3 regions of the Pseudomonas sp. zbq_18 genome follow, and region 2 is predicted to be linked to each of the others. Evidence: riboswitches for the same ligand, from Rfam matches in the RefSeq annotation. Region 2 holds a riboswitch; each other region holds the start of a gene.
The links. A riboswitch is a leader RNA that binds a small molecule or an ion and turns the genes downstream of it on or off. The one in region 2 is predicted to bind cobalamin.
Positions count from the first base shown of each region.

Region 1: it holds a riboswitch for cobalamin, as region 2 does, so the genes downstream of both, ACF8C6_RS09825 (TonB-dependent receptor domain-containing protein) here and cobO (cob(I)yrinic acid a,c-diamide adenosyltransferase) in region 2, are expected to answer to the same signal.
Region 3: it holds a riboswitch for cobalamin, as region 2 does, so the genes downstream of both, btuB (TonB-dependent vitamin B12 receptor) here and cobO (cob(I)yrinic acid a,c-diamide adenosyltransferase) in region 2, are expected to answer to the same signal.

Region 1 covers NZ_JBICIT010000013.1:46,211-51,403, forward strand. Annotated here, with positions in the region: gene ribA (GTP cyclohydrolase II) at 1-77, shown strand, start outside; gene ACF8C6_RS09815 (MFS transporter) at 74-493, shown strand; gene ACF8C6_RS09820 (cobalamin-binding protein) at 493-1,290, shown strand; gene ACF8C6_RS09825 (TonB-dependent receptor domain-containing protein) at 1,360-3,267, opposite strand; cobalamin riboswitch at 3,351-3,559, opposite strand; gene dxs (1-deoxy-D-xylulose-5-phosphate synthase) at 3,611-5,193, opposite strand, start outside.
Region 2 covers NZ_JBICIT010000013.1:259,928-265,120, reverse strand. Annotated here, with positions in the region: gene ACF8C6_RS10825 (cytochrome c3 family protein) at 1-2,125, shown strand, start outside; gene ACF8C6_RS10820 (hypothetical protein) at 2,433-2,564, shown strand; gene cobO (cob(I)yrinic acid a,c-diamide adenosyltransferase) at 2,622-3,227, opposite strand; cobalamin riboswitch at 3,379-3,614, opposite strand; gene ACF8C6_RS10810 (L-serine ammonia-lyase) at 3,763-5,139, shown strand.
Region 3 covers NZ_JBICIT010000001.1:176,788-181,980, forward strand. Annotated here, with positions in the region: gene ACF8C6_RS00870 (DNA-3-methyladenine glycosylase I) at 1-44, shown strand, start outside; gene ACF8C6_RS00875 (NAD-dependent deacylase) at 64-831, shown strand; gene ACF8C6_RS00880 (C40 family peptidase) at 901-1,500, shown strand; gene ACF8C6_RS00885 (C40 family peptidase) at 1,572-2,087, shown strand; gene ACF8C6_RS00890 (O-methyltransferase) at 2,084-2,746, shown strand; gene ACF8C6_RS00895 (hypothetical protein) at 2,749-3,060, shown strand; cobalamin riboswitch at 3,108-3,333, shown strand; gene btuB (TonB-dependent vitamin B12 receptor) at 3,433-5,193, shown strand, end outside.

The sequences.
Region 1 (5,193 bases), 210 kb from region 2:
ACCGCAAGTACCTGGCGACCAAGGCCGGCAAGCTCGGCCACATGCTGGGCCTGCAGCACCAGGAAGAAACCGAATGACCCGCGCCGAAGTGCGTCGTCGACTGGCCCTGGAATGGTGGCGCTGGCTCGGCTTCGCCCTGGCGCCGCTGTTCTTCCTCAATCTGCTGTTCGGTGACAGTCAGGCCCTCGGCAGCGTGCTGGAGATGCCCCTGTTCATCGCCGGCGTAGCCTCGATGTTCGTCAGCCTGCCGCTGTTTTCCGCCTACAAGCGCGCGCTGATCGCCACCGAGCAGGCGCTGGACAGCGAAGCCGAGCGTGACGCCTGGCTGGAGCTGGCGCGGCAGCGGCGCAAGGCCTTTCTCGGCGCCTCGCTGCCGGCCTGGATCGGCGCCATCGCCCTGTTCACCGGGCTGCATGCGGTGGCTCTGTTCCTGCTGGCCATGAGCAGCGTGGTGCTGCTCTGTCTGTACCGTATCCCTCGCCAGCTCGGGTGATGCGCGCACTGCTGGCCGCCGGCCTGCTGCTGATCTGTGCCGCGGCGCAGGCGGCCGAGCGGGTGGTCAGCCTGGCCCCCTCGATGTCGGAAATCATGTTGGAGCTGGGCGCCGAGTCGCGTCTGGTCGGCATGCTGGATGGCGGCGAGCGGCCGGCAGGCCTGGCGGGCATACCGACGGTTGGCCGCTTCGGCAGTCTGGATGTTGAAAGCCTGCTCAGTCTCAAGCCCGACCTGATCCTGCTCACCCCCGGCAGCCTGCCCGATGCCCAGCGCCAGCAACTGGCCGACCTGGGGCTGGCCGTCTACCTGAACGAGGCGCGCGACTTCGACCAGCTGGCCGAGGCGTTCGCCGAGATCGGCGCGCGGGTCGGCCAGCCCGAGCGGGGCGCAGACCTGCGTGCACAGTTCCGCGATGGCATGCAGGCGCTGCGCCAGCGCTATCGCCGCTCGCCGGCGGTGCCGGTGTTCTACCAGATCTGGCATCAGCCGCTGTACACCATCGGTGACCGTCAGCTGATCGGTGAGGCGCTGCAGGTCTGCGGCGCGCGCAATGTCTTCGCCGACCTCACGCTGCCGGCACCTCAGGTCAGTGTCGAGGCCGTACTGGCGCGAGCACCCGAGGTGATCCTCGGCGGCAGCGGTGCCGAGCTGCAGCACTGGCAGGCCTGGCCGCAACTGCCGGCGGTGCGGCTAAGGCAAGTCTGGACGGTGCCGGACAAGGGCCTGGAGCGACCCAGTTTTCAGATGTTGGCGGCGACTGCCCGCTTGTGCGAGCAGTTGGCCCAGGCGCGCTAGCCGGGCGCGATGTGCACGGTTTGCTCCGCATCAGGTTGAAAAAAGGCCCCGGAAGGGGCCTTTGTCGTTTTACAGCGCGGGGGTCCAGGTCAGGCCGAGCAGCAGGCTGCGCGGGGTTTCCTGATAGCCGTAGTAGCGGTAGTCGCCGGCGTACTGGTACAGCGCGGTGCCGTAGTCCTTGTCCAGCAGGTTGGCCAGCTTGAGGTCGAAGGCCAGCTCGGTGCTGGCCTGCCAGCTGCCGCGCAGGTCGAGTACGCCGTAGCCGGCGATCTCGCGGCTGTTGGCGACGTCGTCGTAGCGCTGGCTGTAGGCCTGCCAGGTGGCGCCGACATTGAAGTCGCCGAGGCGGCGATCGAGATCCAGGCTCAGGTGGCGCTTGGCGCGGCGGGCCAGGGTGTGGCCGCTGTCGCGGTCGCGCGGGTCGATAATGCTCAGCGACAGGTTGCCGCTCCAGGCACCGAGTTGCTGCTGCAGGCTGGCCTCGAAGCCGTTGATACGCGCCTGGTCGACGTTGTAGTTGCGACCGATGAAGGTCGAGCTGTCCCACACATAGGTGATCAGATCCTCGACGTCGGTGCGGTACAGCGAGGCCTCCAGGCGCGTGCTTTCGGCCAGCTGACTGCGCCACTGCAGCTCGTAGCTCTTCGAACGCTCGGGGTCGAGGTTGGGGTTGCTGCCCCAGTCATCCGGGCCGTAGAGGTCGTTGAAGGTCGGCACGCGGAAGCCTTCGGCGTAGGACAGCACCAGCTCGTTGGTCGGGTTGATCGGCAGGGTCAGCGCGGCGTTCCAGGTGTTCTCGCTGCCGTACTGCTCGTTCTTGTCGTGGCGCAGGCCCAGTTCGGTGGAGAAGTGCTCACCCTGGTAGCTGTGCTGGATGAAGGCGGCCTGGTTCCAGCGGCTCTCTTCGCTGTAGGCGGTGCTGCTGTGCAGATTGTCTTCCTGGTAGTCCAGGCCGACGCGCAGTTGCTGGCCGTTGCCGAGCTGCAGGGTGTTCAGCCAGGCGGCCGAGTCGCGGTAGGTGTTGAATACGTCGCTGCCCGGGTAGAGCTTGTCGAAGTCTTCCTGCTTGTCTTCGCTGTGACCCAGCTCCAGGCGGCTGCTCCAGCTGTCCGCGAGGTTGGCGTCGACGTAGGCGGAGACGCTGCTCTGGCTGAATTCGCTCCAGTTCTCGGCCGGGTAGCTGAGGTAGGTGCTGTTGTCGAAGCGGCCGTAGGGGTTGTCGTATTCGCTCTTGCCGCGCTGGTCGACGGCGCTCAGGCCGATTTCCAGGTCATCGCTCAGGCTGTGGGCCAGGTTGAGGCTGAAGCTGCGATTGCGGAAGGCATCGTGGTCGGCGTCGGAGGCGTAGGACACATCGCTGCGGTCGATACCGTCGGTTTCTTCCAGGCTGCCGGTCAGGTTGTAGCGGGTGCGACCGTCGCCACCGGACAGACCCAGGCTGCGCTCCCAGGTGCCTTCGCTGCCGCCGGCCAGGCGCAGGTAGGGATGCAGACCTTCGCCCTCGCCGCGGCGGGTGAATATCTGTACGACACCGCCCAGCGCGTCGGCGCCGTACATGGCCGAGCGCGAGCCGCGCAGCACTTCGACGCGCTCGATCTGCTCGACGCTGAGAAACTGCAGCGCCGCGCCGCCGGAGGAGGCCGAGCCGATGCGCACGCCGTCGATCAGCACCAGGCTCTGGGCATTGCTGGTGCCGCGGATGAACAGGCTGGTGTTGGCGCCACGGCCGCCGTTGCGGATGACCTGTACACCGGGTACGCGGCTGAGCAGCTCGCCGACGCTGCTCGGGTTGAGGCGCTCGATATCCTGGCGGGTGAACACGCTGATCGCCGCGCTGCTCTCGCCGCGTTGCTGCACGTCGCGGTTGGCGGTGATGACGGTATCGGAGAGTTTCAGCGCCTGATCACGGGACAGGTCATCGGCGACGGTCAGGCCGGGGGCCAGCGCCACGGCGAGGGCTAGACGGGACAGCTTCATGTAAGTTTCCTCAAAGAATGCACACTTCGAGGAGGGCGGGAGACAGGCGCGCGCGGGCGCCTGACGGTGCGGCCCTCCGCAACACCAGTCGAAATCCGTCAGGCCGGTCTCCGGACTCTCGACGCCGGCCGGCTCGCCTTCCCGGATGACTCCAGTGGCTGTTGAGCAGGCCTGCGAGCCTGGGCTCGCGGTCGATTACCGTTGCGGGGGCAGTGCCGGGATTGCCTGTTGGCGCACCGGCTTCCCGATTATCGCTGGCCTTGGCCAGCGCACCTGTCAGAAAGAAAAAACGCCGCGCACCTTAGTGCACGGCGTGGTCAAGCTCAAGCAACTTTACGGCGGTTCAACATGAACTCTGTTCAAGCTGCTGCAATCGGCGACGGACGGCCGCCTCGATGCCGGCTTCGTCCAGGCCGCATTCAGCCAGCATCTGCGCCGGCTTGGCGTGCTCGACGTAGTAGTCGGGCAGGCCCAGGTGCAGCAGTGGCATGACGATATTCTCGGCGGCGAGGAATTCGCTCACCGCGCTGCCGGCGCCGCCCATCACGCTGTTTTCCTCAAGGGTCACCAGCAGATCGTGGCTGGCGGCCAGTTCGCGCAACAGGGCTTCGTCCAGGGGTTTGACGAAACGCATGTCGACCACGCTGGCATCCAGGGTTTCGCCCACGCGCAGGGCTTCGGCCAGTTGCACGCCGAAGACCAGCAGCGCGGTGCCGCGGCCCTGGCGGCGCACCACGGCCTTGCCGATCTCCACGGCGTTGAGGGCCGGGTCGATGGCGGCATTCGGGCCGCTGCCGCGCGGATAGCGCACCGCCGCCGGGCCGTTGAACTGGTGGCCGGTGGTGAGCAGCAGGCGCAGCTCGTTCTCGTCGCTGGGGGTCATCACCAGCATGCCGGGGATGCAGCGCAGGTAGGACAGGTCGAAGCTGCCGGCGTGGGTCGGTCCGTCTTCGCCGACCAGGCCGGCGCGGTCGATGGCGAACAGTACGTCGAGGTTCTGCACCGCCACGTCGTGGATCAGCTGGTCGTAGGCGCGCTGCAGAAAGGTCGAGTAGATCGCCACCACCGGCTTGGCGCCCTCGCAGGCCATGCCGGCGGCCAGGGTCACCGCATGTTGCTCGGCGATGGCGACGTCGAAATAGCGCTCCGGGAAGCGTTCGCTGAAGGCCACCAGGTCGGAGCCTTCCTTCATCGCCGGGGTGATGCCGAGCAGGCGTGGGTCGGCGGCGGCCATGTCGCACAGCCACTGGCCGAACACTGCGGAGTACTTCGGCCCGGCGGCTTTCTTCGGCTCGCCCTGCGGCTTGTTGATCGGGTCGAGCTTGGTGATCGCGTGGTAGCCGATCGGGTCGGCCTCGGCGGGGGCGAAGCCCTTGCCCTTCTTGGTCACCACATGGAGGAACTGCGGGCCTTCGAGGTCGCGCATGTTGCGCAGGGTGGCGAGCAGGGTCGGCAGGTCGTGGCCGTCGATGGGGCCGACATAGTTCCAGCCCAGCTCCTCGAACAGGGTGCCGGGGACCAGCATGCCCTTGGCGTGTTCCTCGACCTTACGCGCGATTTCCCAGGCGCCGGGCAGGCGCGAGAGGATCTTCTTGCTGCCCTCGCGCATGCTTGAATAGGTGCGGCTGGAGATGATTTTGGCCAGGTAGTTGGACAGGCCGCCGACGTTCTTGGAGATCGACATGTCGTTGTCGTTGAGCACCACCAGCATGTCGGCCTTGACGTCCGAAGCATGGTTGAGCGCCTCGAAGGCCATGCCGGCGGTCAGCGCGCCGTCACCGATCACGGCGACCGACTTGCGCTTGCTGCCCTGCAGCTTGGCGGCGATGGCCATGCCCAGTGCGGCGCTGATGCTGGTGCTGGAGTGGCCGACGCCGAAGGTGTCGTACTCGCTCTCGCTGCGGCGCGGGAAGGCGGCTAGGCCGT
Region 2 (5,193 bases):
CTGGGCCATGCGCGAGGCCAAGGCGGAAAACATACTGGGCAATTTCACCACTGCGCAGTTCGACGAGGCCGGGGTCAAGGCACGCTTCTTCCGCAAGGGCGAGCAATTCTTCGTCAACACCGAAGGCGAGGACGGTAAGCCGGCTGACTTCCAGGTGCTCTACACCTTCGGCTATGACCCGCTGCAGCAGTATCTCGTGGCACTGCCGGGCGGCCGCCTGCAGGCGCTGACCATCGCCTGGGACAGCCGCCCCAAGGCCGCCGGCGGTCAGCGCTGGTTCTCGCTCTATCCGGGCCAGCGCTTCGCCCCCAACGACCCACTGCACTGGACCGGGCGCTACCAGAACTGGAACGCCATGTGCGCCGACTGCCACTCGACCAACCTGCAGAAGCACTACAACGACCAAAACGATACCTTCGCCACCACCTGGCATGAGCAGAACGTTGGCTGCCAGGCCTGCCACGGCCCGAGCCAGGCCCACGTCGACTGGGCGCAGAAGAAAAACGACGAGCCCTACGCCTCGGCCAAGGACATCGGCCTGGCCGTGGACTTCAAGGCCCTCGGCGGCCAGGGCCTGATCGAGCAGTGCGCCTTCTGCCACAGTCGCCGGCAAACCACGGGAGTTGGTCAACAACAGGGGCATCCGCTGCTCGACAGCGTGCTGCCGTCCACCCTGCGCCCCGACCTGTATCACCCGGACGGGCAGATCGACGGCGAGGTATACGTCTACGGCTCCTTCACCCAGAGCAAGATGTACCAGGCCGGCGTGACCTGCACCGACTGCCACGACCCGCACAGCACCAAAATCAAGATCGAAGGCAACGGCCTGTGCCTGCAGTGTCACCAGGAGCAACCGCCCAAGGAACGCTTCCCCAGCCTGCAAGCGAAGAACTACGACAGTCCTGAACACCACCACCACGAACCCGGCACACCCGGCGCCCAGTGCGTGAGCTGCCACATGCCGGAGAAGACCTACATGGTGGTCGACCCGCGCCGCGATCACAGCATGCGCATCCCGCGCCCCGATCTGGCGGTGAAAGATGGCAGCCCGGACGCCTGCACCAGCTGCCACACCGACCAGCAGCCGGCGTGGGCGGCCAAAGCCATCGAGGGCTGGTTCGGCACACCCGCGCGCCCACCGCACTACGGCGAATCCTTCCATGCCGTGCGCCAGGGCAGCGCCGATTCGCTGCAACTGCTGGGCGACCTGATCAAGGATCTCGGCAAGCCGGCCATCGTCCGCGCCACGGCTGCCGAACAACTGACCAGCCTCGGCGAGCCGGCCCTGCCCAGCCTGCGCCAGGCCCTGCAGGATGAAAGCCCGCTGGTGCGCGCCTATGCCGCCAGCGGCTTCGTCGATCTGCCGCCAGTGGCACGGGTCAAGGAGCTGCTGCCGCTGCTCGACGACGCCAACCGTGCCGTGCGCGACGAAGCCTTGCGCGCCCTGGCCGGCATCCCGCGCATCGCCCTGCCGGAGGAGCGCCGCGCCGGGTTCGACGCACAGATGGCCGACTATGAAAAGCGTCTGCGCGGCAATGCCGACCTGCCCGGCAATCGCCTCAACCTGGCCGTACTGCTGGAGCGCCAGGGCAAGCAGCTGGAGGCGATGGCGCAGTATCGCCAGGCCCTCAAGCTCGACCCCTACTTCATCCCGGCGCGGATGAACCTGGTGACCCTGGCCAACAACATCCTGCGCCCGAAAGACGCCGAGCAGGCCCTGCGCGAGGGCGTGGCACTGGACAACATGCCGGAAGCCGACCGCGGCAACCTGGCCTACATGCTGGCCCTGCTGCTGGTCGAGCACGGCCAGGCCGAAGAAGGGGCGAAGTGGCTGGGCGAGGCCGCCGAAGCGCTGCCGCACAACCCGCGCATCCGCTACAACCAGGGCCTGCTGCTGTTCCAGCTGCGCCAGCCGGAACAGGCCCGCGCCGCCCTGGAGGCAGGGCTGGAGCAGGCGCCTGACGATGCCGACCTGCTCTACGCGATGATCTATCTGCACGGCAGCCAGGGCCAGCGCAATCAGGCGCTGCCCTATGTGGTGCGCATGCAGCAGGTGGCCCCCGACGATCCCCGCCTGCCACAGGCCAAGCAACAGCTGGGGCTGGGCACCATCAAAATCCCATAGGGTCTGTTGACGTTTCGCCGCGACCGCGACGGGGCCCGTTGTAGTGGGACTTGCCAAGGGAGTGACCATTGCCTGCGTCCCACGCCTAGCGGATCGCCGCCCGGCCATGGCGAGATTTTTCGCTGCAGCGCGGCTTGCGCCGAAACGTCAACAGACCCTAATGCCGGACCAACGGCCGCAGCTTGGCGTGAATTGGCAAACCAATGGCGCGTTAGGGTAAACGCACGGCACGCGCTTGACGCCATTCTGGACAGACCAAGAACAACAACAGTCTGTCCCTCGCCCCCGGTGAGGAAGGAGCCAAGCGATGCTTCGCTATCTCACCCTGCCTGCCGTGTTTCTCGGCATGTGCCTGCTCGGCGGCCTGATCGTCAGCCAGGAGCACGCCCCACACAGCCCACCGCACATGGCGGTCACCCTCAACGACATTTTCCGCTGAGCACCTGGCCCAACTGCGCCACGGCCAGGTGCAGAATCAGCGGCGTCGCCAGCCCCATCAGTAATCGATACCCGCCTGGGCTTTTATCCCGGCCTTGAAGGCATGTTTGATGTCGCGGATTTCGCTCACCGTATCGGCCAGTTCGACCAGCTCGGGTTTGGCCGCGCGGCCGGTAACGATCACCGTCTGCATGGGCGGGCGATTGCGCAGCGCCTCCAGCACGGCCTGCAGGTCGAGGTAGTTGTACTTGAGCATGTAGGTCAGCTCGTCCAGCACCACCAGGTTCAGCGCCGGGTCGGCGAGCATGCGCACGGCGTGGGCCCAGGCCTCGTCGGCGGCAGCCTTGTCCTTGTCCCAGTCCTGGGTGTTCCAGGTGAAGCCGGTGGCCATGGCGTGGTACTGCACCTGCGGTGCGTGCTGGTGCAGGAATATGATCTCGCCGGAGGCCTGGGTGCCCTTGATGAACTGCACCACACCGGCACGGTGGCCGTAGCCGAGGGCACGGTACAGGGTGCCGAAGGCCGAGGTGCTCTTGCCCTTGCCGTTGCCGGTAATCAGCAGGACGATGCCACGCTCCTGCTGGGCGCGTTCAATGCCGGCGTCCACCACGGCTTTCTTGCGCTGCATGCGCTCGTTGTGACTGCGCTTCTTGTCTTCGTCGATCACGGCACGACTCTCCTGCCCGGGTAGCTGGATGGCGCGCACGGCAGGGGAGTGGCAGGCGCAGCACTTGGCCGGCCCGAATGGCGACGACTGTTCAACGACTGTCTAATGGACAGGCAACCGCATCGGCATGACCCACACCCCGGGGTACGCACCTACATCTCGCTCAGGCCGGTCTTCTGGCTCGCCGTCATCCACCCGGGGCCTATTCATAGGCTCCTTATCGCGCCTTCCCGGTTTCCCAGTGGCATGTGGCGATGGCGTCAGGCTTTACAGCAGCGGGGGCTGCGCCGGAATGTGCAGGGCCTTGGGCCAGGCGGTCACCGGACTTCCCGTTTCACCCCTCGCGCGGAACGCGCCCGGGGCACCTGTTCGATGCCGCGCAGGGTAGCGGTTAAGGGCGGCGGCGGCAATTCGCCCGGCCAGCCGGCGGCCTGCATCACGGCGAACTGTGGTAATTGCGGGTCGCTTGGCTGACCGTCAAACAGCACGCCTCGGGTGTAAGCTCTTGACCATTCAGTCACAGGAGTTCGGCATGGCCCTCAGCGTTTTCGACCTGTTCAAGATCGGCATCGGTCCGTCCAGCTCGCATACGGTCGGACCGATGCGCGCCGCCGCGCGTTTCGTCGAGGGCCTGCGCCGCGAAGGACTGCTCGACACCACCGCCAGCCTCAAGGTCGAGCTGTATGGTTCGCTGGGCGCCACCGGCAAGGGCCACGGCAGCGACAAGGCGGTGCTGCTGGGCCTGGAAGGCGAGCAACCGGATACGATCGACACCTCGACCATCGACGCCCGCCTGGCCGCCATGCGCGCCGCCGGCGAACTGAAACTGGGCGGCGACAAGCCGATCCGCTTCGTCGAAAAAGAACACCTGGCAATGATCCGCAAGCCGCTGGACTACCACCCCAACGGCATGGTCTTTCGCGCCTTCGATGCCGCCGGCCTGCAGATCCGCTCGCGCGAGTACTACTCGGTGGGCGGCGGCTTCGTGGTCGACGAGGAGGCGGCCGGGGCCGACCGCATCGTCGAGGACCAAACGCCGCTGACCTACCCGTTCAAAACCGCCAAGCAGCTGCTCAGCCAATGCGCCGAACACGGGCTGTCGATCAGCCAATTGATGCTGGCCAACGAAGCCGCCTGGCGCCCGGAAGCCGAAACCCGCGCCGGCCTGCTGAACATCTGGCAGGTGATGCAGGACTGCGTCAGCGCCGGCTGCCGCAACGAAGGCATCATGCCCGGCGGACTGAAGGTCAAGCGCCGCGCCGCCGCCCTGCGCCAACAGCTGAGCCAGAACCCCGAGGCCAGCCTGCGCGACCCGCTGACGGTGATGGACTGGGTCAACCTCTATGCCCTGGCGGTCAACGAGGAAAACGCCAGCGGCGGCCGCGTGGTCACCGCACCGACCAACGGCGCGGCCGGCATCGTGCCGGCGGTGCTGCACTACTACCGGCGCTTCGTCCCCGGCGCCACGGATGAGGGCGTGGTCAACTTCCTGCTCACCGCCGCCGCCATCGGCATCCTTTATAAGGAGAACGCCTCGATCTCCGGCGCCGAAGTCGGCTGCCAGGGCGAGGTTGGCGTGGCCTGTTCCATGGCGGCCGGCGCCTTGTGTGAAGTGCTCGGCGGCAGCATCCAGCAGGTGGAGAACGCCGCCGAGATCGGTATGGAGCACAACCTCGGCCTGACCTGCGACCCGGTCGGCGGCCTGGTGCAGGTGCCGTGCATCGAGCGCAACGCGATGGGTTCGGTGAAGGCGATCAACGCCGCGCGCATGGCCCTGCGTGGCGACGGCCAGCACTTCATTTCGCTGGACCGGGTGATCCGCACCATGCGCGAGACCGGTGCAGACATGAAGAGCAAGTACAAGGAAACCGCCAGGGGTGGTCTGGCGGTGAACATCATCGAGTGCTGATGCCTGCTCGATAAACTGCTCATGGCTTGCAGGCAAGGTTGGGCAGCGCTCCGT
Region 3 (5,193 bases), on a different contig from region 2:
TCTGCCAGCTGTCGATGATGCTGGCCTACACCGTCAACCATTGAGCCAGCAGGAGGCTACGCCATGGTGAGCGATATTCTCCGCGTCGCCCAGGCCATTCAGCGTGCCGAACGCATCCTGATCATCACCGGCGCCGGGCTTTCTGCCGATTCCGGCCTGCCGACCTATCGTGGTCTCGGTGGTTTGTACAACGGCCTGACTGCCGAGGGACTACCGATCGAGGCGGCGCTGTCCGGGCCCATGCTGCAGCGCAATCCGGCGCTGTGCTGGAAATACCTGGCCCAGCTCGGCGAGGCTTGCCTGGGCGCGCAGCCCAATGCCGGGCACTTCGCCATCGCCGAGTTGCAGCGCCTCAAACCCGAATGCTGGGTGCTGACCCAGAACATCGACGGTTATCACCGCCAGGCCGGCTCGCCGGTGGAGCGGCTGATCGAGATCCATGGCGAGCTGGCACCGCTGTATTGCCAGTCCTGCGGTGCCGAGGACGCGGAGTTGGCCGCGCATCTGCAGCGACCCTTGCCACCACTCTGTGCCCGCTGTGGGGGCGTGCTGCGCCCACCGGTGGTGCTGTTCGAGGAAATGCTGCCGGAAGATGCCATTGGTCGGCTTTATGATCAGGTGCGGCAAGGCTTCGAGGTGGTGATGGCCGTAGGGACTACGGCGAGCTTCCCCTACATCGTAGAGCCCCTGGCCGAAGCCCGTAGGAACGGCGGGTTCACGGTCGAAGTGAACCCGCAGCAGACCGATGTAAGTCGTTGGGTTGACGCCCGGCTATTGGCGAGAGCCTCAGACGTTTTGCCGGAACTATTGGGTCACATTTCTGGGCATTGAATTTGCAATTCATCGAAGCAGACGGCATATTCCCCCGCCATCAGATAACCATTAGACACGGTCGTGCCCATGCTCAAGCGCTTCGCACCCCTCGTGCCCATTGCACTTACAGTCCTGCTGGCGGCCTGCGCCAGCCAGGCTCCGCAGCCACAAGTCAGCGTGGTGGAGCCGCAATCCCCGGTCGAGTACCTGCCTGAAGAAGACTTCAGCGATGTGACCGACGACCAGCCCTACGAGCTGCCGCAGCTGGCGGACAGCATCCTCAGCGAAGGCCTGTCCCTGGTCGGCACCCGCTACCGTTTCGGCGGCACCTCGATCAAGACCGGCTTCGACTGCAGCGGCTTCATCGGTTACCTGTTCAAGGAAGAGGCGGGCATGCAGCTGCCGCGCTCGACCCGCGAGATGATCAACCTCGATGCGCCGCTGGTGGCGCGCGACGAGCTTGAGCCGGGCGATGTGATCTTCTTCAACAACCGTGGCCGTGGCCGCGTCAGCCATGCCGGTATTTACCTGGGCGATGATCAGTTCATTCACTCCAGCAGCAGCCGCAGCGGCGGTGTACGGGTGGACAGCCTGGAAGACAGCTACTGGAAGCGCAGCTACATGGAAGCCAAGCGCGTACTGGCCCTGGCGCCTGAGCAGAGCGTAGCCACCACTCAGTCCCGCTGAGCTTCTCGCGGGCTTGCGCCCGCGGCAGTGAGCCGGCAGAGTAGGGCGCATCCCGGCCAGGACGCCCGCCCATGCACTCTACGGCTCGCCTCACCCTGCTTGCCTTCGTCGCGCTGTTGAGCGCCTGCGCCAGCAGCCCCCCCTCCGCCCCAGATTACAGCCCCCCACCCGTCGTCGACGCCAGCGCCAACGATGTGCTGATCAGTGCCATCGGGCTGGTGGGAACGCCCTATCGCTATGGCGGCAACACGCCGGACAGCGGTTTCGACTGCAGCGGTCTGATCGGCTACGTCTATCGTAATTCGGCGGGCATCAGCCTGCCGCGCTCGACCCGCGAGATGATCAAGCTGCGTGCGCCCAACGTGGGGCGCGATCAGCTGCAGAGTGGCGACCTGGTGTTCTTCGCCACCAGTGGTGGCGGCCAGGTCAGTCATGCCGGCATTTATGTCGGCGAAGGGCGCTTCGTGCATGCCCCCTCCAGTGGCGGTACGGTACGTCTGGATTATCTGAGCCAGACCTACTGGCAGAAGAGCTACCTGGGGGCCAAGCGGGTCCTGGCGCCGAGCCATCTGGCCCAGCAGCCATGACCAATCGCACGCTCACTCTCGACGACGCGCTGTACCAGTACCTGCTGGACGTCTCGCTGCGCGAGTCGGCGCTGCTCAAGCGCCTGCGCGAGGAAACCGCCCAGCTGTCCACGGCGCACTGGCAGATCGCTCCGGAGCAGGGGCAGTTCATGGCCCTGCTGGTACAGATCAGTGGTGCGCGCAGGATTCTCGAAATCGGCACCTTCACCGGCTACAGCGCGCTGTGCATGGCCCAGGCCATGCCAGCCGATGGCCGCTTGATCTGCTGCGATCTGCCTGGCGAGTACAACAGCATCGCCGAGCGCTACTGGTACGAGGCCGGGGTTAGCGAGCGCATCGAGCTGCGCCTGGCGCCGGCCCTGGAAACCCTCAACGCGCTGGAGCGCGGTGGGCAGGGCGAGAGCTTCGACCTGATCTTCATCGACGCCGACAAGGCCAACTACCCGGTGTACCTGGAGCACGCCCTGGTGCTGGCGCGTCAGGGCGGCCTGATTCTGTTCGACAACACCCTGTGGAGCGGGCGGGTGCTGGAGCAGAGTCCGGACAGCCAGGACACCCGTGCCATCCAGTCGCTCAACCGGGCGCTCAAGCGCGACAGTCGCGTCGATCTCAGCCTGTTGCCGCTGGGCGATGGTCTGAGCCTCTGCCGCAAGCGCTGACGGTGATCCGCCTTCCTCCCCAGCCGGATGTCTGCGAGCTGTGCCAAAGAGCGCTGCCGCTGACCCGTCACCACCTGATCCCCAAGGCGTTGCACGACAAGCCCTACGTGCAGAAACGCTATGCCAAGAGCGAGCGCATCACCGCCACCCTGTGGGTCTGTCGCGCCTGCCACAACCAGATCCACAAGCTTTTCAGTGAGAAGGAGCTGGCGCTGACCTACAACAGCCGTGAGGCGCTACTGGGCGATGAGCGCCTGCGCACCTTCGTCGACTGGCTGGCCAGCAAACCTGCCGGCTTTACCCCGCGACCCTGAGGCTCGTTCTAGAGCTGGCGCATTGACCGCGCCAGGCTCGGCCACTAAGCTGCGCGCCTGCTTCAGGTGCCCCCGCCGCATGCGGTCGAGGGGTGAAACAGGGAAGCCGGTGCGTGCTGCGTAATCGCAACACCATGCCGGCGCTGCCCCCGCAACGGTAGGTGAGTCAAAGGTCGCATCCCGCCACTGTGCTCCGGCATGGGAAGGCGCGGCCCGCAAGCCGCATGGCTTGGCTCACGAGCCCGGAGACCGGCCTGTCGCAATCCACGGCATTGCGGAGGGCGGCGCCGGGCGCGGCTGCCGCGTTTCCGTTCGTTCTCCCAACGCCTTATCCCGCAGTGTCGCGCGGGTGGCGCGACGGAGAACGACAACTTGAGCAAGTCCGATTTGCGGCTGGCGGCGTGCGCGCTGTTCAGCCTTGCCCCCTTTGCCGTGCAGGCGAACCCTCTCAATCTCGATCGGCAGGTGGTCACTGCTACCCGTACCGCGACCCCGCTGGTGGCAATTGCTTCCAGCAGCGTGATCACTCGTGACGACATCGAGCGCAGCCAGGCCACCTCGGTGCCCGAAGTGCTGCGTGGCCTGGCTGGTGTGCAGATCGCCAGCAATGGCGGGCGCGGCAAGAGCACCTCGCTATACCTGCGTGGCGCCAGCGACAAACAACTGCTGGTGCTGGTCGATGGCGTCAGGATCGGCTCTGCTACTTCCGGCAGTGCTGCATTGCAGGACATTCCCCTGGGACTGATCGAGCGTATCGAAGTGGTGCGCGGCCCGCGCTCGGCACTCTATGGTTCAGAGGCGCTGGGTGGGGTGATCCAGCTTTTCACCCGGCGTGGTCAGGGCGAGGGTTTCAAACCCTACCTTTCGCTGGGTGCGGGCAGCCGCTCCAGTTATAGCGGTACTGCCGGCGTGGCCGGGGGGAATGGCCGTGGCTGGTTCGACCTGGGGGTCAGTAGCGACGATACCGCAGGCATCAACGCCCGTGCCTATCGATCCGCAGCGCCTAACGCCTACGAGGCGGACAACGATGGCTACCGCCAGTTTTCTGCCTCACTGCGTGGCGGCTTGCGCTTTGACAACGGCCTGGAGCTGGACGGCAACTGGTTGCAGGGCGATACCCACAGCGACTTCGACAGTCGCAGTTCGCGCGGCACCAGCGGTCGCGACGCATACTCAGATGGCGAGCAACAGGTGCTCGGCGGGCGTGCCCGCTTCAACCCCCTGGACGCCTGGAAGGTCACCTTGCAGGCCGGGCATAGCGAAGAGCGCAGCGACAACTACCAGGATGGCCGTTTCTACTCGCGCTTCGATAGCGAGCGCGACTCGCTGGGCTGGCAGAACGATTTCAGCCTGGGCGACGATCAGCTGCTGACCCTGGGCTTCGACTACCAGCAGGACCGCATCGACACCTCGGACGTCTATGCCGAAGATTCGCGCTTCAATCGCGGTTATTACACCCAGTATCAGGGCCGTTTTGGTCGCCATGGCCTGACTTTCGGCCTGCGTCGCGACGACAACCAGCAGTACGGCGACCACGATACCGGCAACCTCGGCTGGAGCTACGACCTCAGCGACAGCCTGACCCTCAGCGCCGCCTATGGCACGGCCTTCCGTGCACCGACCTTCAACGACCTCTATTACCCGGCCAGCAGCTATACCGCCGGCAACCCGGAGCTCAAACCGGAGGAGTCGGAAAACTATGAGATCGGCCTGCGAGGTACCGCAGGGTGGGGCGAGTGGAGCCTGAACGCCTTCGAGAACCAGATCGACGACCTGATCGTCTGGGCTGGCAGCAGCCCGATGCGCCCAGAGAATGTCGAGTCCGCGCGCATTCGTGGCCTAGAATCGCTGGCGCGTACGCAACTGGCGGACTGGGACCTGAGTGCAACCCTGACCCTGCTCGACCCGCAGGACCGCAGCGCGCAGAACCACGGCCACCAGTTGGCGCGGCGGGCCAAGCGCACCTTCAACCTGGATGCGGATCGCCGTTTGGGTGACTTCGGCGTCGGCGCGACCCTGTTCGCCGCCAGCCAGCGCTTCGACTCCGCCAGCAACGACGAGGAATCGCGCCTGCCGGGCTATGCCTTGGTGGACCTGCGTGGCGAATACCACATCGATGCCGAATGGCGCCTG